2 regions of the Streptomyces sp. 3214.6 genome follow, and region 1 is predicted to be linked to the other one. Evidence: riboswitches for the same ligand, from Rfam matches in the RefSeq annotation. Region 1 holds a riboswitch; the other holds the start of a gene.
The links. A riboswitch is a leader RNA that binds a small molecule or an ion and turns the genes downstream of it on or off. The one in region 1 is predicted to bind glycine.
Positions count from the first base shown of each region.

Region 2: it holds a riboswitch for glycine, as region 1 does, so the genes downstream of both, gcvT (glycine cleavage system aminomethyltransferase GcvT) here and gcvP (aminomethyl-transferring glycine dehydrogenase) in region 1, are expected to answer to the same signal.

Region 1 is NZ_LT670819.1:8,236,920-8,252,082, reverse strand. Features, by position in the region: gene B5557_RS37285 (TOBE domain-containing protein) at 460-855, shown strand; gene B5557_RS37280 (TOBE domain-containing protein) at 998-1,417, shown strand; gene gcvP (aminomethyl-transferring glycine dehydrogenase) at 1,712-4,597, opposite strand; glycine riboswitch at 4,780-4,875, opposite strand; gene B5557_RS37270 (PRC-barrel domain-containing protein) at 4,988-5,359, shown strand; gene B5557_RS37265 (nucleotidyltransferase domain-containing protein) at 5,365-5,763, opposite strand; gene B5557_RS37260 (DNA polymerase IV) at 5,884-7,296, opposite strand; gene B5557_RS37255 (MerR family transcriptional regulator) at 7,366-8,049, opposite strand; gene B5557_RS37250 (bifunctional nuclease family protein) at 8,294-8,767, opposite strand; gene ftsR (transcriptional regulator FtsR) at 8,852-9,589, opposite strand; gene B5557_RS37240 (FHA domain-containing protein) at 9,632-10,516, opposite strand; gene B5557_RS37235 (DUF881 domain-containing protein) at 10,599-11,432, opposite strand; gene B5557_RS37230 (small basic family protein) at 11,438-11,770, opposite strand; gene B5557_RS37225 (DUF881 domain-containing protein) at 11,767-12,603, opposite strand; gene B5557_RS37220 (mannose-1-phosphate guanyltransferase) at 12,769-15,163, opposite strand, start outside.
Region 2 is NZ_LT670819.1:3,004,524-3,019,686, forward strand. Features, by position in the region: gene B5557_RS13365 (ABC transporter permease) at 1-972, opposite strand, end outside; gene B5557_RS13370 (ABC transporter substrate-binding protein) at 1,083-2,879, opposite strand; gene B5557_RS13375 (ABC transporter permease) at 2,964-3,971, opposite strand; gene B5557_RS13380 (enhanced serine sensitivity protein SseB C-terminal domain-containing protein) at 4,329-5,084, opposite strand; gene B5557_RS13385 (enhanced serine sensitivity protein SseB) at 5,301-6,107, opposite strand; gene B5557_RS13390 (AAA family ATPase) at 6,155-6,871, opposite strand; glycine riboswitch at 7,049-7,149, shown strand; glycine riboswitch at 7,150-7,278, shown strand; gene gcvT (glycine cleavage system aminomethyltransferase GcvT) at 7,327-8,448, shown strand; gene gcvH (glycine cleavage system protein GcvH) at 8,561-8,938, shown strand; gene glyA (serine hydroxymethyltransferase) at 8,953-10,215, shown strand; gene B5557_RS13410 (L-serine ammonia-lyase) at 10,312-11,679, shown strand; gene B5557_RS13415 (SpoIIE family protein phosphatase) at 11,780-14,236, opposite strand; gene B5557_RS13420 (ABC transporter permease) at 14,361-15,163, opposite strand, start outside.

The DNA of each region.
Region 1 (15,163 bases):
ACAGCGAGCGCGTCGGCGTCCACCACGCCCCCTCTGTCCCCGGCCGCTGTCTTCAGCCGCAGCGCGCCCCAGCCGGCCGCAGCGCCTGTCCAGCCCGCTCCGAAGGGGGCCGTCCGCGAACCCCGCCCGGCTGCCGAGGCGGGACTTCCGCTCGATCCGGCCGATGTCCTGCGCCTCGGCCCGACCCCGCTCCACCGTGCGTTCGCCGGTACCGCTCGCGGCGCCGAGGACGGCCAGGGTGCGCTGGTGGGCGGGGTTCATGTGGACGAGTGCGCAGACCGCGGCAAGCCGGGCATCAACCGTCAGGTCGGCCGTGCGCATGCCGCCGTGAGCGCGGTCGGCGCGCGCGGGCTCTGCCGTGGTCGACCGACCGTCCCCCGCGGTCGCGCTCGGCACCTCCACGACCCGGTCCCCGCCCCACGTCCACCACCTGCCGCTCGCGGCCCTATCGTGACCGGCATGCAGAGCTACACAATCGGCCAGGCGGCACGGCTGCTCGGCGTGAGCCCCGACACCGCACGCCGCTGGGCCGACGCCGGCCGGGTGGCGACCCATCGCGACGAGGCCGGACGGCGCCTCATCGACGGCAAGGACCTCGCCGCCTTCTCCGTGGCACTCGCCCGGGCCGACGGCCCCGCCGAGGACACCCCGTACACCTCGGTCCGCAACGCCTTCCCCGGCATCGTCACCGCGATCAAGCTCGGCGACGTCGCCGCCCAGGTGGAGATCCAGGCCGGCCCGCACCGTCTGGTCTCCCTGCTCACCCGCGAGGCCGTCGAGGAACTGGGACTGGAGGTCGGCATGGAGGCCACGGCCCGCGTGAAGTCGACAAACGTACACATCGACCGCACCTGAACGACGACGGGCGGCGGCCTCCTCCTGGTCGCCGCCGCGGAGCTCGACCCGCACCCGGGTGCGAGGGTCTGGGTAAGCGTCAAGGCGACGCAGATCCACGCATACCCGGCATAAACCGAGCGGAGCCCTACCGTTGGTGCCCATGACCCTGAGCATCCGCAATCAGCTCCCCGGCACCGTCACCGCCGTCCACCCCGGCGAGGTCATGGCCACCGTCACGATCCGCCTGGCCGGCGGCCAGGACGTCACGGCGGCCATCACACTGGAGGCCGTGAACCACCTCGGCCTCACCACCGGTACCGCCGTCCGCGCGCTGGTGAAGTCGACGGAGGTCTCGCTGGCCACCGGCCCGGTCGACGGCCTCTCGATCCGCAACCGGCTCCCCGGCACGATCACCGGTCTCGTGATCGGCAGCGCCATGGCCGCGGTGAAGATCACCGTGGCGGGCGGCGAACTCACCGCGGCGATCACCAAGGACGCGGCCACCGACCTCGGTCTCTTCGTGGGCTCCGACGTCATCGCGCTGATCAAGGCGACCGAGGTGTCCCTGGCCACCGACTAGAGTCACCGCCCACGGCACAGAACGCCGTGGGGGGCGCGTCGCTAGAGGTGCGACGGACTCCTGGCTCAGCGCCGCGAGACCCTGGCCCGTGAGCGGGCCGAACACGTCCGGCTCGCGGGCCGGGACCTGAGCGACTCCGCAGCGCGCAGAAGAGTCGGGATCACCGCCGTGCCCCGCGCACCCCCGACCGCAGCCGCCCCGGACCGGCCCTGCCCGGTCACCGGGAGGTGCCCCGATCATCGGCAAGGACGGCGACTCGGCTGGGCAACCCCAGCCGAGCAGCGCCTCGCCCGCTCAGTCCTCGTACGCGTCCAGCGGGGGGCACGAGCAGACCAGGTTCCGGTCGCCGAAGGCCTGGTCGATCCGGCGAACCGGCGGCCAGTACTTGTCGGCGGCGGAGACCCCGGCCGGGAAGACGGCCTCCTCACGCGTGTACGCGTGCACCCACTCCCCGCCGAGCGCGGCCGCGGTGTGCGGGGCGCCCCGAAGCGGGTTGTCCTCGGCCGGCCACTCGCCGGCCCCGACCTTCTCGATCTCCGCGCGAATGGCGATCATCGCCTCGCAGAAACGGTCCAGCTCGATGAGGTCCTCGGACTCGGTCGGCTCGATCATCAGCGTCCCGGCCACCGGGAACGACATCGTCGGCGCGTGGAATCCGTAGTCGATGAGCCGCTTGGCGACGTCGTCGACGCTCACCCCGGTCGCCTTGGTCAGCGGCCGCAGGTCGATGATGCACTCGTGCGCGACCAGCCCGCCCGGGCCGGTGTAGAGCACCGGATAGTGCGGCTCCAGCCGCTTGGCGATGTAGTTGGCGCTGAGCACCGCGACCTGCGTGGCCCGCTTGAGCCCCTCGCCGCCCATGAGCCGCACATAGGCCCAGGAGATCGGCAGGATCCCGGCAGAGCCCCAGGGAGCCGCCGAGATCGGCCCCACACCCGTCTCCGGCCCGGCGGCGGGCTGCAGCGGGTGGTTCGGCAGATACGGCGCCAGATGCGACCGTACGGCGACCGGCCCGACCCCCGGGCCGCCACCGCCGTGCGGGATGCAGAACGTCTTGTGCAGGTTCAGGTGCGAGACGTCCCCGCCGAAGTGCCCCGGCTTGGCGAGCCCGACGAGCGCGTTGAGGTTGGCGCCGTCGACGTACACCTGCCCGCCCGCCTCGTGCACCTGCGCGCAGATGTCCGCGACGTGCTCCTCGAAGACGCCGTGCGTGGACGGGTAGGTGATCATCAGCACCGCCAGCTCGTCCCGGTGCTGTTCGATCTTCGCCCGCAGGTCCTCGACGTCGATCTCGCCGTCCTCGGCGGTCTTCACGACGACGACCTTCATGCCCGCCATGACGGCACTGGCCGCGTTCGTGCCGTGTGCGGAGGACGGGATCAGGCAGACCGTCCGCTGCTCGTCCCCGTTGCCCCGGTGGTACCCGCGGACGGCGAGCAGCCCCGCCAGCTCCCCCTGCGACCCGGCGTTCGGCTGCAGGGACACCTTGTCGTACCCGGTGACCTCGGCGAGCCGCTGCTCCAGCTCACGGATGAGTGTGAGGTAGCCCTCCGCCTGCTCGGCCGGCGCGAAGGGGTGCAACTGCCCGAACTCGGGCCAGGTGACCGGCTCCATCTCGGTGGTCGCGTTGAGCTTCATGGTGCAGGAGCCCAGCGGGATCATGCCCCGGTCCAGCGCGTAGTCCCGGTCGGCGAGCCTGCGCAGATAGCGCAGCATCGCGGTCTCGGAGCGGTGCCGGTGGAAGACAGGGTGGGTCAGAATCGCGTCGGACCGCAGCAGCCCGGCGGGCAGGGCGTCGGCGGTGGCCGTGTCGAGCGACTCGATGTCGCCGTCCACGCCGAAGGCGGCCCAGACCGCCGCCACCTGCGCCCGCCCGGTCGTCTCGTCGCAGGCGATCGACACCTGGTCGGCGTCGACGAGGTGCAGGTTGACCCCCTGCTTCCGCGCGGCGGCGACGACCTCGGCGGCCTTCGCCGGCACCCGCACGGTCAGTGTGTCGAAGTAAGACCCGTGCACGACCTCGACTCCGCCGGCCTCGAGCCCGGCGGCGAGGATCGCCGCGTACCGGTGGGTGCGCAGGGCGATCGCCCGCAGCCCCTCCGGCCCGTGGTAGACGGCGTACATGCCCGCCATCACCGCCAGCAGCACCTGCGCCGTGCAGATGTTGCTCGTGGCCTTCTCACGCCGGATGTGCTGCTCACGCGTCTGCAGTGCGAGCCGGTAGGCCTTGTGCCCGTCCGCGTCGACGGACACGCCCACGAGCCGCCCGGGCAGGCTGCGCGCGAACTTCTCGTGGACGGCCATGTAGCCGGCGTGCGGCCCGCCGAAGCCCATCGGCACCCCGAACCGCTGCGTCGTGCCGACCGCGATGTCCACCCCCAGCTCACCGGGCGACTTCAGCAGCGTCAGCGCGAGCAGATCCGCGGCCACCGTGACGAGCGCGCCGAGCCCGTGTGCCTCGTCGACGATCGCCTTGAGGTCACGCACCGCACCGGAGGCTCCGGGGTACTGCACGAGCACGCCGTTGATCTCGCGCCCGGCGAGCTCCGCCGGAATGCCGTCGCTCAGGTCCGCGACGACGACCTCCACGCCGGTCGGCTCGGCCCGGGTCTCGATCACGGCGATGGTCTGCGGCAGCACGTCCGCGTCGATGAGGAAGAGGCCCTTCTTGTTCTTCCCCATCCGCCGGGACAGCGCCATGGCCTCGGCGGCGGCCGTGCCCTCGTCGAGCAGCGACGCACCGGAGGTGGGCAGCCCGGTCAGCTCGGCGACCATGGTCTGGAAGTTCAGCAGCGCCTCGAGCCGACCCTGCGAGATCTCCGGCTGGTACGGCGTGTAGGCCGTGTACCAGGCCGGGTTCTCCATGACGTTGCGCAGGATGACGGGCGGCGTGAACGTCCCGTAGTACCCGAGCCCGATCATCGAGTCGAGAACCTGGTTGCGGTCGGCCAGCGAGCGCAGTTCGGCCAGCACCTCGGCCTCGGTGCGCGCGCCCGGCAGGTCCAGAGTGTCGGCGTTTTTGATCACATCCGGGACGGCGACGGCGGTGAGCTCGTCGAGCGAGCCGTAGCCGACCTGCGCGAGCATCTTGGCCCGCGCCTCGAGGTCGGGCCCGATGTGGCGCTGCTCGAAGGGGATTCCCTGTTCGAGTTCGGAGAGCGGAATGCGATCGGCGGTCATTTCTGAGGCCTCCTGGTCTGACGACCTTCGAGGGTCACCACGGCGCGGGTACCCGGACGGCCTCCCCCTCTGTCATCTCAACCTGAGAGCTTCACCGGCCGCCCGAGGACAGCCGGCTTTCACCGTCGGTGAGAGCGGACGCCGTCGACGCCGTCGGCACCCGCCCTGCTTTCCAGAGTGACCTCGTCCGTGCGGTACGTGAGCCTGAGAGATTCCGGGGAGGATTTGCTCCTTCGGCGCCTCCGATGGTGTCCGGAGGACTCTCCCGCACGGGGTCAGCAGCCGTTGTCAGACTACCAGCGAGGTCAACGCCACCCTCTCGAGTGGCCGCCCGTCCCAAAGTGCTCTTTTGTAGTGCTTACGGATGAGTTGCGACCATGTGGAGGGCCCGTGCAGACCGACATCGATCCGCGCAACCTGATCGGCCGCAAGGCATTCGACCGCAACGGCACCAAGATCGGCACCGTCGACGAGGTCTACCTCGACGACGCCACCGGAGTGCCGGAGTGGGCGGCCATACGCACCGGTCTGTTCTCCCGCGACGCCTTCGTCCCTCTGGAGCCCAGCGAGCTGGTCGAGGGCACCCTGCACATTCCCTTCGACCGGGCTCTGATCAAGGACGCCCCGGACTTCGGCGTGGGCCGCCATCTCTCTCCGGAACAGGAACTCCAGCTCTACCACCACTACGGCCTCGACGTGGCCGCCCCGCCTCCGCTCCCCGACCACGACTTCGGCCGGCTCGCGGGCACGGACGAGAGTTGAGCCCCTCAGGCACAGGCCTGTATCAGCTCCCGGAGGATCCCGGTAGGGTCGTACAGCGGCCGGGCGCCGTCCGTCACGACGTTCCGCGTGCCGTCGTCGACCGGATCGGCCCGCGCCCAGCCGGGAGAACCGACGCCCACCTCCACTTCCAGACCGGAAGCGGTGACATACCGCCATTCGGTGATGGGCCCCCATTCCCGCACACGGACCAGCTCCCCCAGGGACAGCTCACCCGCCCACGCGTCGTCGGCACCGTACCGGTCAGCGGCCGTCGACAACAGCACGAGATCGACGTCCGAATCGGGACGCGCGGCACCACGCGCACATGACCCGACGAGGAGCAGCCCGACCACGTCGCTCCGGTTTACGGACCAGCGGGCGACCCGATCCACCACCTGCCGCATCTCCGCCTCACGCTCCGGCGACACCCCACCCGCGTCCACGACCCGACCTCCGTGCAATTTCATCCGGCTTTCACCCTCCTCTACCGGCGCCACCTCTCAGGACACCGCCACCCCTCCGACTCACCCCACACCGCGAGCCGCTTCACTCTGTGTAACTGATTCGTCTCGCCGAGAGTTCCCGGTCCGGCCGTCCTCGTCAGGTATTCGCCGCACCAGTGGCAGCGGATCCGCCGGCTCCAGCTCCGGGTCGTCGGTCCGGAACGTCCGCACCCGGCCCGGCTCCGACTCGGGCGTCTCGAAGCGCACCGTGACCCGGCCCAGCCCACTGCCCTGCACCCACCCGTGGCCGAGTTCGGCATGCCGCACGTCGTGTCCCGGCCGCCACTGGTGCTCGACCGGCACCGGCTCCTCGCCGACGGGCTCGTCCGCGAGTTCCTCCTCGGGCCCTTCCGCCCGCTCCTCCGCCGCCTGTGCGAACAGGTCCTCCTGCGTGAAGTCCGCCAGCCCGCTGACGCCCACACCGAGCAGCCGCACCCCGCCCGTCGTGTCCACGGACTCCAGCAACCGGGCCGCCGCCTCCCGGATCACCGCCGGCTCGTCCGTGGGACCGCGCAGGGTCTCGGACCGGGTGAGCGTGGAGAAGTCGTACCGCCGCACCTTCAGCACGATGGTCCGCCCCGACAGACCCGCCCCCCGCAGCCGCCGCACACACCGGTCCGCCAGCCGCTGCACCTCCAGCTCGACCCGGACCCGATCGTGGATGTCCACGTCGTACGTGTCCTCGACCGACACCGACTTGGTCTCCCGCTCGGCCACCACGGGCCGGTCGTCATGCGCCAGCGCCATGGCGTACAGGGCATGCCCATGGGCCTTGCCCAGAAGCCGAACCAACTCGTCCTCACCGGCCTCGGCGATCTCGTCGACCGTGGTGATCCCGGCCCGCCTGAGATGGTCGCCGGTCGCCGGGCCGACCCCCGGCAGGGTCCGCACCGACATGGGCCCGAGCAGCGCCCGCTCGGTGCCCGGCTCGATCAGCACGAGACCGTCGGGTTTCGCCTGCTCCGAGGCGATCTTCGCGAGCATCTTGCAGGAGGCCAGACCCACCGAACCCGTGAGCCCGGTGACCGCCCGGATGTCCGCGCGCAGCCTGATGCCCGCCAGTCGCGCCGACTCGCTGTCCCAGGCCGCTTCCCCGGCCTCCAGGTCCACGAAGGCCTCGTCCAGACTCAACGGCTCCACCAGCGGCGACAGCGCCCCGAGCAGCTCCATGACCTGGTCGCTGATCGACCGGTAGAACGCGAAGCGCGGAGCGAGATAGGCGGCGTTGGGAGCCAGCCTGCGCGCCTGGGCCATGGGCATCGCCGAGTGCACCCCGAAGACCCGCGCCTCGTACGAGGCGGTCGCGACCACTCCGCGGGGCCCCAGACCGCCCACGACCACGGCTTTCCCGCGCAGACTCGGCTTGGACGCCTGCTCCGCCTGCGCGAAGAAGGCATCCATGTCGAGGTGCAGGATCGTGGGCGCGTTTCTCACATGTCCGATGCTGCACCACACCACTGACAATGAGGTCGTACAGCCGCCCCTCACGTCGCGCGACGAGCCTCAGACCGCCCGGTTGCGCCTACGTGCCAGCTCGTCCGCCGGGTTGTGCCCGACGAGCGTCTCACCGGTGTCGACCCGCTCACCGTGCAACTGCGACAGTGCGCTCTCGACGTCCCGCCACACCACGCCCACCGCGATCCCGAAGATCCCCTGACCGCCCTGGAGCAGCGCGTGCACCTCGTCCGGAGAGGTGCATTCGTAGACCGTGGCGCCGTCGCTCATCAGCGTCATGCGCTCCAGGTCGCTGAACCCGCGCTCCCGCAGATGCTGGACGGCGGTGCGGATGTTCTGCAGCGACACCCCGGTGTCGAGGAAACGCTTGACGATCTTCAGGACGACAACGTCCCGGAAGCTGTACAGCCGCTGCGTACCCGACCCGTGGGCGGGCCGCACACTCGGCTCGACGAGCCCGGTGCGGGCCCAGTAGTCCAGTTGCCGATAGGTGATGCCCGCGGCCGCACAGGCCGTCGGGCCGCGATAGCCGATCTGCTCGGACGCCATGGATGTCGCCCCTCCGCTGCTCGGCACGGCCGCCGGTCGATGAGGGGCGTGATCGGCCGCGCTGCCGTGCGGGGGATACCCCCTGCCCGAGCGCAGCTGAGAGCTTGGGGGAGGGTACGGACCGCTCCCCCCGACACCGAGTCCGGGGGCACCCCCAGCCGTACCGTCGCCGCTGCTTCTCACGCCGACCTCCGTCCTTGACCTGCCTTCTCGACGGTAGGCAGTCACCAGGGGTGCGTCAACGATCGCCACACTCGGCACGCCGAGTGATAATCACCCTAGGAGTGGTTTCCCGTACCCCACCGCGGGGAAAGGCTAGCCGAATGCGCCGAGAACGAGCCGTAGGACGCTCTCACTCGCCGCCGGCATTTGCCGTGAACAGGACGGGCGCCCCGTACGGGACGCCCGTGTCACGCCTGTGTGCCGACTACTGGTTGCTGGTGCCGAAGTCCTCGGGCGAGATCTGGTCGAGGAACTCGCGGAACTTCTCCACCTCGTCCTCCTGCTCGTCCGGGATGGCGATCCCCGCGTCGTCGAGCACCGTGTCACTGCCATAGATCGGCGTCCCCGTACGCAGCGCCAGCGCTATGGCGTCGGACGGCCGCGCGCTCACCTCGACCCCGCTGGCGAAGACCAGCTCCGCATAGAAGACGCCCTCGCGCAGATCCGTGATGCGCACCTCGGTGAGCTCCTGGCCGACGGCCTCCAGCACGTCCTTGAACAGGTCGTGGGTCAGCGGTCGCGCGGGGGCCATGCCCTGCTGGGCGAAGGCGATGGCCGTCGCCTCCCCCGGTCCGATCCAGATGGGAAGGTAACGGTCGCCTCCCACTTCGCGCAGCAGCACGATCGGTTGGTTGGAGGGCATCTCGACCCGGACACCTACGACATCGAGCTCGTTCACACAGCAACCCTAGGCCGTGCCCGGGACGTTTGGGTAGTCGGGCCGGGAACGGGTGACCGATCCCCCCTGGGCGAAACCGCCCGCTCAGGGCAGCCGCACCCCGAGCGCGGTCTGCACCAGCGCAGCATGCAGCCGCACCGTGAGCCCCGCGAGTTCCTTCGTACGGGCCTCCGCATGGGCCCTGGTCTGCGGATTGCGGTGACGCCTGAGCGGAGCCACCACCTGGTCCACGAGCCCGGCCTCACGATCGGCCGCAGCCTTCATCACACGCAGATGCCGAGGCTCGATCCCGAACCTGCCCAGCTCCGCCACGAGCGCGGCCACCGTGGCCGCCTCGGCGTCGTAGACCCCGTCCTCCAAGGGCACGACGAGCCCGTACGACTCCCACTCCGCGAGCTCCGGCTCACCGATTCCGGCAGCCGCCAGCAGCTCGGACCGGCCGATCCGGGCGACGGTGGGACCCTCCGAGGGCTCCAGCACCGCCTCGCCGTCCCGCTGCCGGCCGACGGACGGCAACGGCACGGCCTCACCGCGCTCCATGGCGTCCAGATGCTCACGGATGACCTTGAGCGGCAGATAGTGATCCCGCTGCATCCTCAGTACGTGACCGAGGCGCTCGAGGTCCTCCGCGCTGAACTTGCGGTACCCCGACGGGGTCCGCTGCGGCTCGACGAGCCCTTCCGACTCCAGGAAACGGATCTTGGAGATGGTGACCTCGGGAAACTCGTCACGCAGCGCGTTCAACACGGTGCCGATGCTCATCGGACCACCGTCCGCGGCGGCGGCGCCGTGGCCGGCACCGCCCCTCGGTGTTCGAAGCATGGACCTTCCCTGGGGTCCCCCCGGACGGTGTCCGGGGGAAGGTCAGTAGCCCCGCTGGCTCGCGTAGAAGACCAGCCGGTACTTGCCGATCTGCACCTCGTCACCGTTCGACAGAGCGACCTCGTCGATCCGCTCCCGGTTGACATACGTGCCGTTCAGACTGCCGACGTCCGCAACCCGGAACGTGCCGTCCGGGTTGCGCCGGAACTCCACATGGCGACGAGAGACCGTCACGTCGTCGAGGAAGATGTCGCTCTGCGGGTGACGGCCGGCCGTCGTCAGGTCGCCGTCCAGCAGGAAGCGGCTGCCCGAGTTCGGACCGCGGCGCACGACCAGCAACGCGGAACCCAGCGGCAGCGCGTCGACCGCGGCCTGTGCCTCGGGAGACAGCGCGGGCAACTGCGTCTGACCGGTGGCCTCGGCGTCGTAGGCCTCAAGACCGGAAATGGAGATGGTGGAGGTCGTCTCCGACGCGCGCTCGGGCGTCAGCCCGGGACGCAACGGAGCGCCGCAATTGGAGCAGAAGCGGCTGTTCTCCGCGTTGCGGTTACCGCACCTCGTACACACCAGGGCCGACATAGGGGAAAACCCTCCACCCGCACTTGAGGTTGACGGTTGGCCGAAACCTATGCCGCCGGACTGCGCAGGGTCAACAGACGCCGCACCCTGACCTCCGGAAATGTCGCCGCCCGGACCACCCACCTGGTCCCTGAACAGCGGCCGCTGACCCTCTGCGTCAGGCTGTGCGCGATGACGAGCGGTCGCGTTGTCGCTGCCCTCTCGCGCGCTCTTGCCGAACAACTTCGCAAACAACTTCACGGGCGATTCCCCTTGACCGAAACAGACCCGCCCGTGGGGCAGGACGAACCCTGACTGAATACACCGGCCGACCCGGACACCTTCACAACGTCCATGTCCACCAGACAGTTTCCACCACGCACCACCCGATCAGTGCGTCGACCCCCCGCAACCTCATGCCCCTGCCGGACGGCCCCCATGCACCACCGGTTCACTGGACCGACGACCGAGCGTAGTCAGGCTGCTTCGCTGCTCGCAAGGCGTCCACGACGATCTTGTCCGACCGCTCGACGGTCACGGTGGCCTGCTCCTTCTCAAGAGTCTGCACCACGCCTCCAGGGATGTTCAGCGCCGGCTCGAGGTCCTGCGGGTTGCCGATGACCTTGAAACGAAAGGGCGCGTTGATCTTGTTCCCGTCGACGCTCACGCTCTTGCCGGAATCCGTCAGGTACGTGCCGGCGACGACCCGTACACCGTTCACCTGGATCGCCTCGGCCCCGGCCGCGCGCAGCTCCTGGATCGCGTCGAGCAACATGTCGGCCTTGACCGTCCCCTTCGTGTCCTCGATGGTCATCGTGATGCCGGGCCCCTGCGCAGCCACCGTGCCCGCCAGAATGCCGAGTTGCCTCTCCTTCTCGACCGTCTGCTTCCGGGCCTCCTCGGCCTGGTCGGAGCTGTTCTCCAGCTCCTGCTGCTGCTTCTCGAGTCCCTGCTTCTCGTCCTCAAGACGCTGACTGCGGTCGTCGAGTTCATCGAGGATGCGTACAAGATCTTCCTGCCGCGCACCGCGCAGAGCGTTGCCGCTGTCGCTGTTGGAGGCGACCTGGACCGCAAGGCCGAAACCGAGGCCGAACAGCAGCAGCGCCACGATGAGTTGGGCCCGCGACACCCGCGGCGGCCACAGCCCCTGAACCAGCCGCTGCCGGCCGGTCAGCACGGGCTCGGCCGGCTTCTCGGCCGCACCGTCCTCGGACGACGTCACGGGCACCTCGTCGGGCAACTCCTTGCGCAGCCTGTTCCCGGGCGCCTCATCCTGCTCGCTCATTGGCCTCACGCCCGGAAGACGTGCCGACGGATCGCCGCGGCATTGGAGAAGATCCGGATGCCGAGGACGACCACGACACCCGTGGACAGCTGCGACCCCACACCCAACTCGTCACCCAGGAACACGATCAGGGCGGCCACGACCACGTTCGACAGGAACGACACCACGAACACCTTGTCGTCGAAGATGCCGTCGAGCATGGCGCGCAGCCCGCCGAACACGGCGTCCAGCGCCGCCACCACGGCGATCGGCAGATACGGCACGACGGCTGCCGGAACCTCTGGCTGGACCAACAGGCCGGCCACGACTCCCACGACGAGGCCCAGTACGGCGATCACGATGCGTCCTTCTCAGTTCTCGGCTGTGCTGTACGTACGATCACACTTGGTGCGGCGGGCAGCCGGATGTCGTTCGCCACAGAGATGGCCGTCCGGATGCCGTAGTTCTCCTGCAGGGCGTTGAGATACAGCCCGTCGGCGCTGTTCTGGAACCGGGTACTGAGATTTTTCCCGTCCCCCACAGCGAGCACCGTGTACGGCGGCACCAGCGGCTTGTTGTCGACCAGTATCGCCTCCCCCGCGGCCCTGATCGCCGACAGCGCCGTCAGCCGCTGTCCGTTGATGGAGACGGCCTCGGCGCCCGACGCCCACAGCCCGTTCACCACACGCTGCATGTCACGGTCCCGGACCCGCCCGGTGTCGGAGAAACCGGAGGTCTCGCGCGGGTCACCGTCACCGCCCGTGGTGGCCTCCTTGGCGTCGTCCACGACCAGCCTGACGCCCGGACCGTGCACCTCGACGGCGCCCGACAGGATGCCCACCAAGTCCGCCCGGTCACTGCCCCCGCTCTGCTTGAGCGCCTTCTGCTGCCGGGCGCTCACGTCGTCGCGCAGCTTGTCGACGGTGCTCTCGAGCTTGTCGGCAGCCTTGGTCTCGCGGTCGATGCGATCGATCAGTTCGTCGCGCTCCTTGGCGACGACCGGAGCCGCGACCCGCGCCTGCGCCGCCCCGACGGTGACCACGAGGGCCGCGAGCACCAGCCCCGCGGCGAGACCGAGCTTCGCCCGCACCGTCTTGGGCAGGCCGCCCGCGCCTTCGGCCCGCTTACGGGCGGCGGCCTCGGCATACCCGTCGTCGAGGCTGTGGTCCATGACGTTGGTGAGCAGCGACATGGACGCGTCCGGACGCGACGCGCGCGCGGGTGTGCTCCGAACGGGGGGCTGCTGCGGCATGCCGCACATCGTCGCACGTCGCGCCCGGTACCTCCGAATGGCCCCACCGGCGTGCCGGACCAGCCCCTTGGGGGCACGTGTCCGGCACGCGCGTGTGCGCGTGGTTCAGCGTCCGGCGCTGTCCACGACCGACGACCACTCGTCGAGCAGGGCCTGCGCAGACGCGTCGTCCGGACCCTCCGCCCACAGATGGGTGACGGCCTCGGCCGGGTCGGGCAGCACCATCACCCAACGCCCGTCCGTCTCCACCACCCGTACACCATCGGTGGTGTCCACGAAGCGATCTCCGGCCGCTTCGACAACCCGCCGCATCACCAGACCCTTGACGGCCCACGGGGTCGCCAGATCCCGCTTCAGGACGTGCGCCCGCGGGATCCGCGCATCGATCTGGCTGAGGGTGAGCTGTGTCCGCGCCACCAGCCCGATCAGCCGCACGAAAGCCGCCGTACCGTCGAAGACGCTGCTGAACTCCGGGACGATGAAGCCGCCCTTGCCGTCTCCGCCGAAGATGGTCGTCTCGTCCTGCCCGACCCGCGTGAGGTCGTCGGGCGACGTCGTCGTCCACTCGACCTGCGTCCCGTGATACGCCGCCACCTGCTCGGCGATCCTCGTGGTGGTGACCGGCAGGGCCACCCGCCCGCTGCGCCGCTCGGCGGCCACCAGGTCGAGCAGCACGAGGAGCGCACGGTCGTCCTCGATGATGCGGCCCTTCTCGTCAACGAGGGAGAGCCGCTCACCCACCGGGTCGAACCGCACGCCGAACGCGGCCCGCGACGAGGCCACGATCTCCCCGAGCCGCACGAGCCCGGAGCGCCGCTGGTCGCCCGTCTCCGTCGGTCTGGCCTCGTTCAGGCCGGGGTTGATGGTCAGCGAGTCCACCCCGAGCTTCCCCAGCAGGCTCGGCAGCACCAGCCCGGCGCTGCCGTTCGAGGCGTCCACGACGACCTTGAGCCCGGATTCGGTGATCCCGGTCGTGTCCACGTTCCGTAGCAGCGACCCGGTGTACGAGTCGAAGACGCTGGCCGGGAAGTACAGGTCCCCGATCTCCCCGGGGAACGCCCGCCGGTACTCCTGCCGCGCGAACACCCGGTCCAGCTTCCGCTGACTGCCCTGCGACAGGTCGGCGCCCTGCCCGTCGAAGAACATGATGTCCACGGAGTCCGGAACCCCGGGCGAGGTCCGGATCATGATCCCGCCGGCACTCCCCCGCGCGGTCTGCTGCCGCGCCACGGGCAGCGGTACGTTCTCCAGGTCGCGTACGTCGATGGCGCTGGCCTGGAGCGCGGAGATGACCGCCCGCTTCAGCGCACGGGCGCCACGGGAGTGGTCCCGGGCCGTGGTGACCGTCGATCCCTTCTTGAGGGTCGTGGCGTAGGCCCCGGCGAGACGCACGGCCAGCTCGGGCGTGATCTCGACGTTCAGGATTCCGGAAACCCCGCGGGCGCCGAAGAGGTGCGCCTGCCCCCGCGACTCCCAGATCACCGATGTGTTGACGAACGCACCGGCTTCGATGGTCTTGAAGGGATAGACCCGCACATTGCCCTGCACGATCGATTCTTCACCGATCAGGCATTCGTCGCCGATGACGGCGCCGTCCTCGATCCGGGCCGCCCGCATGATGTCGGTGTTTTTCCCGACGACACAGCCTCGCAGATTACTGTGCTGCCCGACGTACACGTTGTCGTGCACGACGGCCTTGTGCAGGAACGCCCCGCTCTTCACGACGACGTTGGATCCGACGACCGTGTGCTCGCGGATTTCGGCGCCGGCTTCGACCTTCGCGTAGTCCCCGATGTACAGGGGCCCCCGGAGTACGGCGTCGGGGTGTACTTCGGCGCCCTCGGCCACCCACACGCCGGGCGAGATCTCGAACCCGTCGAGCTCGACGTCCACCTTGCCCTCAAGCACGTCGGCCTGGGCCTTCACGTAGCTCTCGTGTGTGCCGACGTCCTCCCAGTAGCCCTCGGCGATAAAGCCGTAGACCGGCTTGCCTTCCTTCATCAGCTGCGGGAAGACATCACCGGACCAGTCGACGGGAACATCGGCCTCGACGTAGTCGAAGACTTCGGGCTCCATGACGTAGATACCCGTGTTCACGGTGTCCGAGAAGACCTGGCCCCATGTCGGTTTCTCCAGGAAACGCTCGACCTTGCCTTCTTCGTCGACAATGGTGATGCCGAATTCCAGCGGATTGGGCACACGCGTCAGACAGACGGTGACGAGCGCACCCTTTTCCTTGTGGAAGTTGATCAGCTCGGTGAGGTCGAAGTCCGTGAGGGCATCGCCGGAGATGACGAGGAAGGCGTCGTCCTTCAACGCCTCCTCTGCGTTCTTGACGCTTCCGGCGGTACCGAGTGGCTTCTCCTCGTTGGCATAGCTGAGCTCCATTCCGAGCTCCTCGCCGTCACCGAAGTAGTTCTTGACCAGAGACGCCAGGAACTGGACTGTTACGACGGTCTCGTTGAGCCCATGCCTTTTGAGCAGCCTCAGAACGTGCTCC
Region 2 (15,163 bases), 5.2 Mb from region 1:
CACGGCGTACAGGATGTCCACCACGAGGTTGGCGACGAGCACCGCGAGGGAAGTGATCAGGGTCACACCCACGATGATGGGCAGGTCCTGGTTGCGGATGGCGTCCAGCACGGCCCGGCCGAGACCGGGCAGGTTGAACGTGGACTCGGTCAGGATCGCGCCGCCGATGAGGGCGCCGAGGTCCATGCCGAGCATGGTGAGGATGGGCGTCATCGTCGAGCGCATGGCGTGCTTGCCGATGACGGTCTGCTCCTTGAGGCCCTTCGCCCGGGCGGTGCGGATGTAGTCCTCGCCGAGGATCTCCAGCATGGTGGCGCGGGTGATCCGGGCGTACATCGCCGCGTACAGGAAGGCGAGGGTGATCCACGGCAGGATCATGCCGCCGAGCCAGCCGGAGAAGCTGTCCGCCAACGGCACGTACTGCGCGTCGATCCAGTGGAGCCCGAAGGCGAAGATCGCCAGGCTCAGCATGCCGGTGAAGTAGATGGGCAGCGACACACCCGCCAGGGCGACGACCATCGCGCCGCGGTCCCACAGGGTGCCCCGCTTGAGCGCGGAGAGCACGCCCGCGGCGACACCGAAGATCAGCCACAGCACGGCGGCGCCGAGCGCGAGCCCCAGGGTCACCGGGAAGCGGTCGGTGAGCACCGGCCAGACGGCCTGCTCGCTGCGGAAGGAGTAGCCGAAGCAGGGCGCGGCGCAGTGGATGGTGTCTCCGCCGCCCGAGTAGGTGCGGCCGGCGAAGATGCCCTTGAAGAACTCCCAGACCTGGGAGTAGATCGGGTCACCCAGACCCAGCTTCTGGCGCACGCCCTCGACGGCGGCAGGGTCGGCCTGCTTGCCCACGAAGCTCAATGCGATGTCCACGCCCGCCCACTTGGGGACGAGGAAGAAGATGCCGAAGACCACCATGATGATGGCCACGAGCATCACTGCGGCGGCGAACAACCGCCTGATGAGGTAAGCGAGCACAGCTCTCGGCCCGCCGCGGACCGCGGGCCACCGGAGGTCGTCCGATGGCCCGCGATCACGCCGCGCCGGCCTTCACCTGCCTTTCGTGCCGTTCGGCGGGTGTGCCGGGTTTACTTCTGCGGGTTCTTCAGACCGAGGTTCACGAAGTCGTACTGACCGCTGTAGCCATCGGTCGTGTAGACGTTGGCCAGGTTGTCCCCGCGCCAGTTGATGAACTTCTCGAAGACGAAGGGCAGGTAGTACGCGCCCTCCATCACCTTGTGGTTGATCTCCGTGGCGACCTTGGCCTTGCCCGCGTTGTCCAGGGTGGTGACGTAGGTGTCGAACAGACCGTCGATCGCCTTGTCGTTGATCAGCGCGTAGTTGTTGTTACCGCTCTGCTGGATGTACTTGCTGTCCCACAGCGGCAGACCGAAGCCCTGGACGGACGGGAAGTCCGGACCCCAGCCCATGATGATGATGCCGTAGCCCTTCTTCTTCACGTTCGAGGGGCTGCCGATGATGCCGGTGGTCTGCGAGCCGTCGAACTGGTCGATCTCGGCGTTGATGCCGATCTTCTTCAGCGACGCCTGCAGGGACTGGGCGGTGGCCACCTCGACCGGCTTGTTGTTGCGGACCGCGATGGTGGTCTTGAAGCCGTTCGGCTGACCGCAGGCCTTCAGGGCCTCCTTGGCCTTGGCCTCGTTGCCGCTCTTGTTGGCACCGGCGATCTCGTACGGGTCGTACTTCTGGCCCTCGGAGCCCGGGACGGACGGCGGCAGCATGTTGGTGCCGATGTCGCCACCGGCGACCGGGCCGCCACGGGCGGTCTGCAGCGACACGTGGTCGGCGCCGTAGATGACGGCCTTGCGGCACTCGATGTTGTTGAACGGCGCGACGCTCTGCGGGAAGACCGCGTAGCGGATGTAGCCGGAGACCGGGTTGTCCAGGTTGGCCTTGTGCTCCTTCAGGGCGGTGGTGCGGCCCTGCGGGGACATGCCGGTCTGGGTCAGGTCGAGGTCCAGGTCACCGCTGAGCAGACGCTGGTCGAGCTGGTTGGCGTCCGAGAAGAACTGGATGCTGATCTTGTCCGGGTAGGCCTTGCGGACCGGGTCCGAGGCCTGCTTCCAGGACGTGTTGCGGACCAGGGTCAGCTCCTTGCCGGGGCTGTACGACTGGAACTTGTACGGGCCGGAGGAGAACGGGTGCAGCTGGTACTTGGCCTTGGTGTCCTGGTCCTGGCGGACCGGGGAGGCCGAGATCAGCGCCAGCATCTCCTGGAAGTCCGAGTTGGCCTGCGGCAGCTTGAAGACGATGGTCTTGTCGTCCGGCGTCTCGATGGCCTTCAGACCCAGCTTGTCCGCGGACGTGTCCTTGTAGGGGCCCTTGTACTCGCCCTTGGGGTCCAGCACGTCCTTCAGGTACGTCGGACCGCCGGACAGCACGTCCTGCGCCCACACACGCTCGATGCCGTACTTCACGTCCTTGGACGTGATCGGCTTGCCGTCCTCCCACGTGACGCCGTCGCGCAGCGTGTACGTGTAGGTCTTGCCGTCGGCGGAGACCTTGGCGAGACCCGTGGCGAGGTCCGGGGTGAGCTCCGCGCCGGCCTTGCCCGGCTCCGCCTTGTTCGTGACGAGCTGGCGGCTGTAGTAGCGGGCGAAGTTCCACATCATGCCGTAGTAACCGCGCGTGGTGTCCCACGAGTCGGCGTCCTGGGCACTGCCGAACTTCAGCGTGCCGCCCTTCTTGGCCAGCGAAGCCTGAGCGACCTTGTTGTTCGCGGCGTCGAAGCCGGCGGCGCCGGTGCTCGAGCCCTTGTCGTCGTCTCCGCCACCGCCGCACGCCGCCGTGGTCAGCAGCGCGGCGACCGCGGCGGCAGCGGCAAATGCCTGCTTCCGCCGCCCTGAGGTGCGTTGGGTAGTCACGATCTCGGATCCTCCGGATTGATGAGAGACCCCGTGTGAAGGCCACGGGACGGTTGAGGTGCTGTGCGTCGGAGCGTCAGCGGTTCAGCGGGATGCCTTCGGGTCCAGCGCGTCCCGGACGCCGTCGCCGAAGAGGTTGAAGGCCAGGACGGTGATGAAGATCGCCACACCGGGGACCACCATGTACATGGGGTCGGACTCGTAGTAGTCGATCGCGCTCGAGAGCATCTGTCCCCACGAGGCGGTCGGCGGCTTGACGCCGACGCCCAGGAAGCTGAGGGCCGCCTCGGTGAGGATGTTGGTGGGGATCATCATCGTCGTGTACACGACGATCGGGGCGACCAGGTTGGGCAGCAGCTCCTTGAACAGGATGTACACCCGCCCCGCGCCCAGCGACCGGGCGGCCTCGACGTACTCGCGCTCACGCAGCGAGAGCGTCTGGCCGCGCACCACGCGTCCGATGTAGGGCCAGCCGAAGAACCCGATGACCAGGATCATCACGAAGACGCGCACGCTGGAACCGGTGAGGCCCAGCATGTGGTTCGGCATGACGGAGACCAGCGCGATGATGAACAGCAGCTGCGGGAAGGCCAGCAGACCGTCCATCACCCGGCTGATCAGGGAGTCGATCCAGCCGCCGAAGAAGCCGGCGAGGATGCCCAGCACCGTTCCGAGGATCACGGCGACCACGGCGGACAGGAAGCCGACCAGCAGCGAGATCCGGGCACCGTAGAGGATGCGGGCGAAGATGTCGCGGCCGTTGACCGGCTCGACGCCGAGCAGGTGGTCGCCGCTGACACCGCCCAGGGAGCCCGTGGGCGTGCCGAAGAGCGGGTCGATGAGGTTCTCGTGGTACTCGTTCGGGTCCTGGTCCAGGAGCCCGGTGATGACCGGCGCGAGCAGCGCGATCACGACGAGGAAAAGCACCACGATGCCGCCCGTGAGGGCCAGCTTGTCCCGCTTGAGGCGCTCCCAGGCGATCCGGCCCAGGGAACGGCCCTGAACGGCCTTGGCGCCGCTGGTGGCGACCGCCGCTTCCTCGGCCGCGCTCGGGGCCGCTTCCGCGGTCGGCTCGTGCAATGGTGCCGTCATCTGGCAGGGACCCCTCTCAACCGGCGGTAGCCGGCCCGCACTTTGCCGCGGTGGCGGCGTGATCAGTCCGTAATACGCAGGGGATAAGCCCCCTGGAGCGGGAGTCTTCAACGCTTTGGCGATCTGTTGCCAGACTTGGCCGTGAATGGATGCGTAAACGTGATCCGGGTAGAGGGGTTCCGTTATCCGGACGGCGGGTAACGCCCCCCGGACGGGGACTAGTCGGGGCAGATCGGACATAACCGGTACTAATCGCCGCTATCTACGCGCGAAGACGTCCGGTAACCACCCCGTAACAGGAGTGGAAGGAAGGGTGAAGGCGACAGGAGGGGCGACGGGGAGATCGGCGGGCAGCGGTCAGTAGCGTCCGGTGGGCGGATAGCCGTAACCGCCCGCGGGCGCCTGGGCCGGGGCGGAAGCGTGGGCCTCACGGTCGTAGAACGGCCGGGCGTTGGCGCGCATCCACATCACGACAGGGTCGTACTCGTCGGTCATGGCCACCGTCGACACCGGCAGCCCGTCCGGCACCGCGCCGATGGACTGCTGCATCATCGCCCGTACGGCGTCCACGGCCGGCGGCGAGGACTCGTACACGTCGAGCCCGATGGCCAGGTAGGGCGCGCCCAGCGCCGGCTGTACCCAGGCCCGGCGCAACGCGCGGACCACCGGGGTACGGTGGGCGTTCTGCGCGAGCAGGGCATAGAACTGCGGGACCTCGATGCCGGGCTCGGACAGCCGCAGCGGGCCTGCGGGCTGGCGCTCCAGGCCGGTCGCGATCCTGCGCAGGTCCAGCCAGGGGATGCCGACGCCGCCGCCGGGAGCGTGCGGATTCAGCCAGAGACCGTAGTGGTCGGGGTAGAGGGTGCGGGCCACGTCCAGTCCGTCGACCACCTCGTACGACCTGTTCCAGCCGCTCGCGCTGAGCTCCTGGGCGGAGGTCACGCACGGCGCGTAGCCGTAGCCCTCGACCTCCATGTTTCCGTACTGGGCGTCCGGGGAGCCGGCCTGGCCGTGCCACAGGAGCATCCAGACCTGGCCGGAGGAGGGGGTCGCGAGCGCGCGCAGGAGCGCCTCGTAGGCGTCGTAGCGCCCGGGCGTGACCTGGCGCAGCATGTGCTCGACCGAGCCGGTCGCGGCAGTGCCAGCGCTCACTTTTTATCGCCCCTTCGAGAAGTTGCCCCGCGTTGGGGTCCAGCTTATGCGCCCAAGAGCTCGGGGCCTGTGATGCGTTGGCGGGTGCGGGTTGTGTGCGGTTGATCGCGCAGTTCCCCGCGCCCCCAAGTCGGCTGCCCCTGAGGGAGTTGTCAGTGAACCCTTGCGACGGAGTTGTCAGTGGGTCCTTGTGTAGAAGGGCCTTACCCGGGTCCTCAGCCATTCGCCCACCGGGTCCTGGGCGACGTCCAGGAGGACCAGGTTGACCGGCCAGGGGGACGAGGTGCGGCCCAGGGCCCTGCCGAGGGCCTCCAGGGGGAGTGCACGCAGGTCGCCCTCCCACTGGGAGAGTTCGACGCCGACGAACATCACCGGGTCCGCCGTCTCGATCGCGGCCAGGCAGCGGCGGGCCGTGCGGACCACGCCTATGGACTCGAACTCCGCCGAGGCCGCGGCCAGGAAGTCCACCGGGTCGTCCTGCCAGTCGGGCTCGTAGAGGCGGACGCGGCCGCCGCTCGCGGGGCCGTCCAGCGGGGTGCGGCCCGCCCGGCACAGCTCGGCGACGGCCGGTGGCGGCAGCGGGACGCCGACCACGCCCTCGGGGTTCACCATGATGCCGACCTGCGGGGGCAGCCCGCGGGCGAACTCCACGGCGGGCGCGATCGTGAACGACATGTGCGAGCCGACGACCTGGCGGAACTGCTCCTCGGAGCTGAAGACCGGCACGTACACCTGGCCGTCCAGCTCCAGGGTGGGCAGGTCGAGGGGGCCGCTGTGCGGGCCGCCGCCGCTGGGCAGCGGCACCCAGACGAAGCTGCGGCCGAGCACCTCCACGATGCGGCCGCCGGCTCCCGGCACGCCGAGGGAGACGGAGAGCACCTCCTCCAGCTCGTTGCCGGGCCATCCGCCGTGCGAATGGGGGTGCGCCTGCGCCGGGAAGTCCGCGGAGAAGTCCGTCGGGAAGTCCGCCGGGGGGAAGTCCATCTGCCTACCGCCTGCTAAGAACCGCTCACTCTGCTGTGGCTGAAAGGCTAGCGGGTACCGGGCGTTCCGCCCGAGCCCTCAGAGCCTGTGAATCCGATCCGGCGCAGCGTGTCGGCCGCGTCGCGGTCGAGCAGGACCGCCGAGCCGCAGCCCTCGGGCAGCCGGCCCTTCTCCACCGAGCGCAGCAGCCGGGCGGCGGCGTGCCGGTGGCGCAGGAACGCGTACCGCGAGACGCCCCGGCCGCGCTCGCGCTGGCCCTCCAGGGCCGTGTCCGCGCCGACGTCGAGCAGCAGCAGGTGGAGGGTGCCGCCGCGGCGGCGGGCCTCGCGGGCCAGCCAGTCACGCACCCAGGCCTGCGTGCCGCAGTCGTGCACGACGACGCCCTTGCCGCCGCGCAGCGCCCGGCGCAGTCCGGCGTAGTGGGCGAGGCGGACGAGGGGGCGGTAGAGGGCGTAGGGCAGGAGGCGGGGCGCGCGGGCGTCCCAGCGGTCGCGGGTGTCCTGGGAGTCGATGCGGACGCCGCTCACGGCCCGCTTCATGAGCGTGGACTTGCCGCTGCCGGGCAGCCCGGTGACCACGACCAGGTCACGGGGGCCGAAGAGCAGCCCGTGCGGGCTGCGGCCGGCCCGCTCGCGCAGGTCACGGACGACTGGCTCGGGCTGCGGGCCGCACGCCTCCCGGGCCTGGGCGCCGGGCTGCGCGGGCAGCGCGATCCCCGAGATGGTCGCGAATGCCGTGGTCCTCGCCGTGGTCGCCTCGTTCACCGTGATCGTCCTCCCCTGGGGTCAGGTAGTCCTCATCCCCGCCAAGCGTAAAGAGAAGGTAATGCGCGGCGCCTCGCGATTTCGTGCGCGTACCGACACAGGCCGGTTACAGATGCGGCCTGCCGCGATCGGGGCGGGCCGTGCAATGATGGCCGCGCCAACTGCATACCGGCCGTTCGAATCCGCGCGGGAGAGTCCTCAGCAGCAGTTTCGCTGGGGCGCCGAAGGAGCAAGTCCCTCCCTTGAATCTCTCAGGTCCCCGTTACCGCGCGGGCGAGGCACATCTGAAAAGCGGGCCGCCCCTTGTCTCGACGAGGTCGGCCCCACCCAAGGTGCAAGCCATGTCCGACCCGTCGTAACGGGCCGTCATGGCGAACCTCTCAGGTTCCGATGACAGATGGGGAGGAGTGGGGAGGAACCACCTCGCCCGTCATGCCTTGGGAGACGACCGTCCGATGAGCAGTACCGAAGAACTCCGTCACACCGCGCTCGATGCGCTGCATCGTTCGCTCGGCGCGACCATGACCGACTTCGCCGGCTGGGACATGCCCCTGCGCTACGGCTCCGAGCGCGACGAGCACAACGCCGTCCGCACGAAGGCCGGGCTGTTCGACCTCTCCCACATGGGCGAGATCACCGTCACCGGTCCGCAGGCGGGCGCCCTGCTGAACTTCGCGCTCGTCGGCGACCTCACCGCCGTGGGGGTGGGCCGCGCCCGCTACACCATGATCTGCGGCGCGGACGGCGGCATCCTCGACGACCTGATCGTGTACCGGCTCGCCGACGCGGAGTTCATGGTCGTCGCCAACGCCTCCAACGCGCAGGTCGTGCTGGACGCGCTCGTGGAGCGTTCCGCCGGCTTCGACGCCGAGGTCCGTGACGACCGGGACGCCTACGCCCTGATCGCCGTCCAGGGACCGGAGTCCCCCGGCATCCTGGCCTCCCTCACGGACGCCGACCTCGACGGCCTGAAGTACTACGCCGGTCTGCCCGGCACCGTCGCCGGCGTCCCCGCGCTCATCGCGCGCACCGGCTACACCGGCGAGGACGGCTTCGAGCTGTTCGTGAAGCCGGAGCACGCCGTCGAGCTGTGGCAGGCGCTGACCAAGGCCGGCGAGGGCGTCGGACTGGTCCCGTGCGGCCTGTCCTGCCGGGACACGCTGCGTCTGGAGGCGGGCATGCCGCTGTACGGGCACGAGCTGAGCACCTCCCTCACCCCGTTCGACGCCGGGCTGGGCCGGGTGGTCAAGTTCGGCAAGGACGGCGACTTCGTGGGGCGCGAGGCGCTCGCCGCGGCGGCCTCGCGGGCGCAGGAACAGCCCCCGCGCGTCCTCGTCGGCCTGGTCGCCGCGGGCCGTCGCGTCCCGCGCGCCGGGTACGCGGTCGTCGCGGGCGGCGCCGTGATCGGCGAGGTCACCTCCGGCGCCCCCTCCCCCACTCTCGGCAGGCCGATCGCGATGGCGTACGTCGACGCGGCCCACGCGGCGCCGGGGACCCCGGGCGTCGGCGTGGACATCCGGGGCGCCCACGAGCCGTACGAGGTCGTGGCGCTGCCCTTCTACAAGCGCCACAAGTAGAGACCAAGAGCCTGGCCGGGCGCGTGACACCGCACACATTCCCGCTGCTCACGCACGGTTCCAGCAGTCCCCCCTTCATCAGCACCCACCCGCGTACAGGAGAATTCAGGCCATGAGCAACCCCCAGCAGCTGCGCTACAGCAAGGAGCACGAGTGGCTGTCGGGCGCCGAGGACGGCGTCTCGACGGTCGGCATCACGGAGCACGCGGCCAACGCGCTCGGCGACGTGGTGTTCGTCCAGCTCCCGGAGGTCGGTGCCACGGTGACCGCGGGCGAGTCCTGCGGTGAGCTGGAGTCGACCAAGTCGGTCAGCGAGCTTTACTCGCCGGTCGACGGCGAGGTCGTCGAGGTCAACCAGGATGTCGCCGACGACCCGTCGCTGGTGAACTCCGCCCCCTTCGAGGGCGGGTGGCTGTTCAAGGTACGCGTCGCGGGCGAGCAGCAGGAGCTGCTGTCGGCCGACGAGTACACCGCCTTCACCACCGGCTGAGGAGTCGTAGACGCATGTCCGTCCTGAACACGCCCCTGCACGAGCTCGACCCGGAGATCGCCGCCGCCGTCGACGCCGAACTGGGCCGCCAGCAGTCCACCCTCGAGATGATCGCCTCGGAGAACTTCGCTCCGCTCGCGGTCATGGAGGCGCAGGGCTCGGTCCTGACCAACAAGTACGCCGAGGGCTATCCGGGCCGGCGCTACTACGGCGGCTGCGAGCACGTCGACGTCGCCGAGCAGATCGCCATCGACCGGATCAAGGACCTGTTCGGCGCCGAGTACGCCAACGTCCAGCCGCACTCGGGCGCCTCCGCCAACCAGGCCGCCCTGTTCGCCCTCGCCCAGCCCGGCGACACCATCCTCGGCCTGGACCTCGCCCACGGCGGCCACCTCACCCACGGGATGCGGCTCAACTTCTCCGGCAAGCAGTTCAACGTGGTCGCCTACCACGTGGACGACGCCGGTCTGGTCGACATGGCCGAGGTCGAGCGTCTCGCCAAGGAGCACCGGCCGAAGGTGATCATCGCCGGGTGGTCGGCGTATCCGCGGCAGCTGGACTTCGCGGAGTTCCGTCGCATCGCCGACGAGGTCGAGGCGTATCTGTGGGTCGACATGGCGCACTTCGCGGGCCTGGTCGCGGCCGGGCTGCACCCCAACCCGGTGGAGTTCGCGGACGTCGTCACGTCCACCACGCACAAGACGCTGGGCGGCCCGCGCGGCGGGATCATCCTGGCGAGGCAGGCGTTCGCGAAGAAGCTGAACTCGTCCGTGTTCCCGGGCTTCCAGGGCGGCCCCCTGGAGCATGTGATCGCGGCGAAGGCGGTCTCCTTCAAGGTGGCGGCCTCGGAGGAGTTCAAGGAGCGCCAGCGCCGTACGGTCGAGGGCGCGCGGATCCTCGCCGAGCGGCTGACGGCACCGGACGCCCGCGAGGCCGGCGTGAACGTCCTGTCCGGCGGCACCGATGTGCACCTGATCCTGGTCGACCTGCGCGAGTCCGAGCTGGACGGGCAGCAGGCCGAGGACCGTCTCCACGAGGTCGGCATCACCGTCAACCGCAACGCGGTCCCGAACGACCCGCGGCCTCCGATGGTGACGTCGGGGCTGCGGATCGGCACCCCGGCCCTCGCCACCCGCGGCTTCACCGCCGAGGACTTCGCGGAGGTCGCGGACGTCATCGCGCAGGCGCTCAAGCCGTCCTACGACGCGCAGGCGCTCAAGGCCCGGGTCGTCGCCCTGGCCGAGAAGCACCCGCTGTACCCCGTTCTGAACAAGTAGTTCCTGTTTGCCCGGCAGCCCCGCACACTCGTAGACGGGTGGGCGGGGCACCCGGCGAAAACCTTTCTGCACCACCCCTTGCCTTGAGGAGTCCCCGTGGCCATCTCGGTCTTCGACCTGTTCTCGATCGGCATCGGCCCGTCCAGCTCCCACACGGTCGGCCCGATGCGCGCGGCCCGCATGTTCGCGCGGCGACTGCGCAACGAGGGCCTGCTGGACGCCGTCGCGTCGGTCCGCGGCGAGCTGTACGGCTCGCTCGGCGCGACCGGTCACGGTCACGGCACCCCGAAGGCGGTCCTGCTCGGCCTGGAGGGCTCCTCGCCGCGCACGGTGGACGTGGAGGGGGCGGACGACAGGGTGGAGCAGATCAAGGAGTCCGGCCGGCTGCGGCTGCTGGGCTCGCACGAGATCCCCTTCTCCTTCGACGACGACCTGGTCCTGCACCGCCGCAAGGCCCTGCCGTACCACGCGAACGGCATGACGCTGTGGGCGTACGACGCCTCGGGCGCGGAACTGCTCACCAAGACGTACTACTCGGTCGGCGGCGGGTTCGTCGTAGACGAGGAAGCGGTCGGGCAGGACCGCATCAAACTCGACGACACGGTCCTGAAGTATCCCTTCCGTACCGGCGACGAACTGCTGCGCCTGGCGAAGGAGACCGGCCTGTCGATCTCGTCGCTCATGCTGGAGAACGAGCGCGCCTGGCGCACCGAGGACGAGATCCGGACCGGGCTGCTGGAGATCTGGCGCGTGATGCAGGGCTGCGTCTCCCGGGGCATGTCCCGCGAGGGCATCCTGCCGGGCGGCCTGCGCGTGCGCCGCCGAGCCGCGATGACGGCGCGTCAACTCCGCGCCGAGGGCGATCCGTTGGCCCACGCCATGGAGTGGATCACGCTGTACGCGATGGCGGTGAACGAGGAGAACGCGGCCGGCGGACGGGTGGTCACGGCGCCCACGAACGGAGCGGCCGGCATCATCCCGGCGGTCCTGCACTACTACGTCAACTTCGTGCCGGGCGCCGACGAGGACGGCGTCGTCCGCTTCCTGCTCGCCGCCGGGGCGATCGGCATGCTCTTCAAGGAGAACGCCTCCATCTCCGGCGCCGAGGTCGGCTGCCAGGGTGAGGTCGGCTCGGCCTGCTCCATGGCGGCGGGTGCTCTGGCGGAGGTGCTGGGCGGTTCCCCCGAACAGGTCGAGAACGCGGCCGAGATCGGCATGGAGCACAACCTCGGCCTGACCTGCGACCCCGTCGGCGGCCTCGTCCAGATCCCGTGCATCGAGCGCAACGGCATGGCCGCGGTGAAGGCGGTCACGGCGGCCCGCATGGCCATGCGCGGCGACGGCTCGCACAAGGTGTCCCTGGACAAGGTCATCAAGACCATGAAGGACACGGGCGCGGACATGAGCGTCAAGTACAAGGAGACGGCCCGCGGCGGGCTGGCGGTGAACATCATCGAGTGCTGAGGCAACAGGCCCTGACCGGCGCGTTCGTGTCTTTCAGCGCTGTCGGGGCCGTCCCCCGCTCACGCGGCGGAAGGTCCCCGGGCTCTCGGCACCCGGGGCGTCAGCGCCCGCCCCGGTGGCCCACCGGCCCCGGGAGGTCCTGCTCCGCCCAGATGATCTTTCCGGCGGGGGTGTAGCGCGTGCCCCATCGGCGGGTCAGCTGGGCGACCAGGAACAACCCCCGGCCGCCCTCGTCGGTGGTCCGCGCATGGCCCATGCGAGGCGAGGTGTTGCTGGCGTCGGACACCTCGCAGATCAACCTGTCATGCCGGATCATGCGCAGCCTGATGGGTCCGGTGCCGTGCCGGATGGCGTTGGTGACCAGCTCGCTGACCACCAGTTCCGTGGTCATCACCAGGTCGTCCAGCCCCCATCCGAGGAGCTGGCGGACGGCGAGCTCCCTGGCGCCCGCGACGATCGCCGGATCCGTCGGCAGGTCCCACGAGGCGACCCGGTCGGCGCCCAGCGCATGCGGCCGGGCCAGAAGCAGCGCGACGTCGTCGGTCTGCGGACCGGTCAGCAGATTGTCCACGACCGCCGAGCAGAGCTCCTCCGGCGTCAGGCCGGAGTGCGCGAGCACATCGCTGAGGCGGGACAGCCCGACGTCGATGTCCTGGCCACTCGTCTCGATGAGGCCATCGGTGTAGAGGCCGATCAGGCTTCCCTCGGGGAGAGAGATCTCGGCGGACTCGAAGGGCAACGAGCCGAGGCCCAGCGGAGGGCCCGCCGGAAGGGCCGGAAAGGTGACCTTGCCGCCGGGGGTGACCACGGCGGGCGGCGGATGTCCGGCCCGCGCCATGGTGCACAGCTGGGTGACCGGATCGTAGACGGCGTAGAGGCAGGTGGCGCCCAGTACGGCGGTGGCGATGGGCTCGTCGTCGCCGCCCTTCTCCTCCGTCAGACGGATCACCAGGTCGTCCAGGTGGGCCAGCAGCTCATCGGGCGGCAGGTCCATGTCAGCGAGCGTCTGGACGGCGGTACGCAGCCTGCCCATGGTCGCCGCGGCGTTGAGGCCGTGCCCGACGACATCACCGACGACCAGGGCGACCCGGGCGCCGGAGAGCTGGATGACATCGAACCAGTCGCCGCCCACCCCTTCCCGTACATCGGCCGGCAGATAGCGCGAGGCCACCTCCATGGCGGCCCCGCCGTTCAGCCCCTGCGGGAGCAGACTGCGCTGCAGGGCCAGCGCCGCAGCGTGCTCACGGGTGTAGCGGCGGGCGTTCTCCACCCACACCGCGGCCCGGCTGACCAGCTCCTCGGCGAGCAGCAGGTCGTCCTCCTCGAACGGCTGTGGATGCTCCATACGGACGAAGGTCGCCACCCCCAGCACGGTGCCGCGCGCGGACAGCGGCACCCACATCACCGAGTGCATGCCGAACTCCGCGATGCTCCTGGCCCGCGCCGGGTCCTTCGCGATCCACGGGGCGGTGGCCGGGTCCAGGAACGGTTCCAGCACCGCGGTGCCATTGACCATGCTCTCGAAGTACGGCGAGGACTTGGGTGCGTCGATCGTGTCTCCGGTGGCGATCACCGACTCCGGGCAGCCCTCGTGGATCGACTGCTGACCGGCCCGCCGTACCGCGCTGTCGGCCGGCCCCGAACCGGGTTCGTCGCCGTGCAGCACCGCTTCCAGCAGATCGACGGTCACGAAGTCGGCGAGCCTCGGCACCGAGAAGTCGGCCAGTTCCTGGGCGGTCCGCATCACGTTCAGCGTGCCCCCGATACGGGCGCTGGCCTCGCTGAGCAGGGCGAGGCGCTCCCGGGCCCGCCATCTGTCGGTGACGTCCATGCCCATGTAGCACACGCCCAGCGTTTTGCCGTCCGGGTCGTCGAGCCGAAAGAAGGAGGTGGAGTAGGCGTGTTCCTGGTGCGGATCCGCCCAGGTCCAGCCCCGGTACTCGTAGTCGATGACCGGCACGCCGGTCTCCAGCACCCGTCGCATCTGCGCTTCGAGCGCGTCGGTGTTCAGGCCCGGCAACGAGTCCGACATGCGGCGTCCGAGCCGCTCGGCGCGCGGCACACCGCCGTAGCGCTCCAGGGTGTCGTTCATCCACACATACCGCAGGTCCGGGCTGAGCACGGCCATGCCGAGCGGGGAGCGGGTGAGGAAGCCTTCCAGCACCTCCCAGCTGACCGCCCAGGTCGGTGCCTTCGACACGTCGATCGCCGATACGAGCCAGGCCTTGCGGTCGTTGGTGTCGGACATCGCGGTCACCCGCAGCCCGACCTCAAGACGGCGGCCGTCACGGTGCCGGGCGCCCACCAGACCGCCCCAGCTCTCCCGGATCCCGCACTCTTCGGCGACCTCGGCCGCCCGTGACGCGTCTTCGGGCTCCGCCAGCAAAGTGACGGCGGAGCGGTCGAGGATCTCCGCCGCGCCGTATCCCAGGAGCCGCTCAGCGGCCTCCGTCCACCCGATGACCGTGCCCTTCGCGTCGATCACCGCAGCAGCCACATTCGCCGTCTCGAACGGTCCATGCGTTCCGTCCGGTGCTACCTCCTTGGGGAACATCATGACAGCCGTCCCATCTGGCGGATGGCATATGGGACATTCTAGTGCGTACCACCCGGCGCTGCCCCCCTCTCGGACCGCTCCCGGACCTCGCCCTGCTCCTGGCCCCCGTCCTTCTCCTGGCCCCCTACTCCTGGCCCTCGCCGGTGGTGAGCCGGGCGATCATCAGCGCCACCAGGATGATCGCGCCGTAGATGGCCTGGATCCAGAAGGACGACACCTGCGCCAGGGTGAGCAGGTTCTCCAGCATGCCCAGCAGCAGCACCCCGAGCAACGCCCCGGCCAGGGATCCCTTGCCGCCGTTCAGGCTGATGCCGCCGATGACGGCGGCCGCGAACACGGTGAAGATCAGGCCCTGTCCCTGATTGGCGTTGATCGCCCCGACCCGTCCGGCGATCACCAGACCGGCCAGCGCGGCCAGCGTCCCGCCGATGACCAGAACGCCCCAGGCCACCCGGTCGACGCGGATGCCCGCCGCCCGCGCGGCGGAGACGTTGCCGCCCACCGCGTACACCGCGCGTCCCAGCCGGTGGTAGCGCAGCGCCCACCCGGCGACAGCGAAAGCGGCACCGGTCGCCCACACGGAGACGGGGACGCCGAGCCAGTTGTCGGACCCGAGGGCGAAGAACGCGGCGGGGGCGTCGAACAACGTCTTGCCGGACACCATGCCGACCAGGACCCCGCGCAGCACGATGTTCATCGCCAGGGTCACGATGAAGCCGTTGAGCTGGAGCTTGACGATCAGCAGACCGTTCACGGCCCCGATCAGCGCCCCGGTGAGCGGAATGATCAGCAGGCCGAACCAGGTGGGCAGCTCGCTGCCGAAACCCGCCGAGGCGGCCGGGATCACGGCCATGAAGCCGAGGGCCGGGGCGAGCCCCGCGATCGACTCCAGCGAGAGGTCCATCTTGCCGCTGATCAGGATCATCG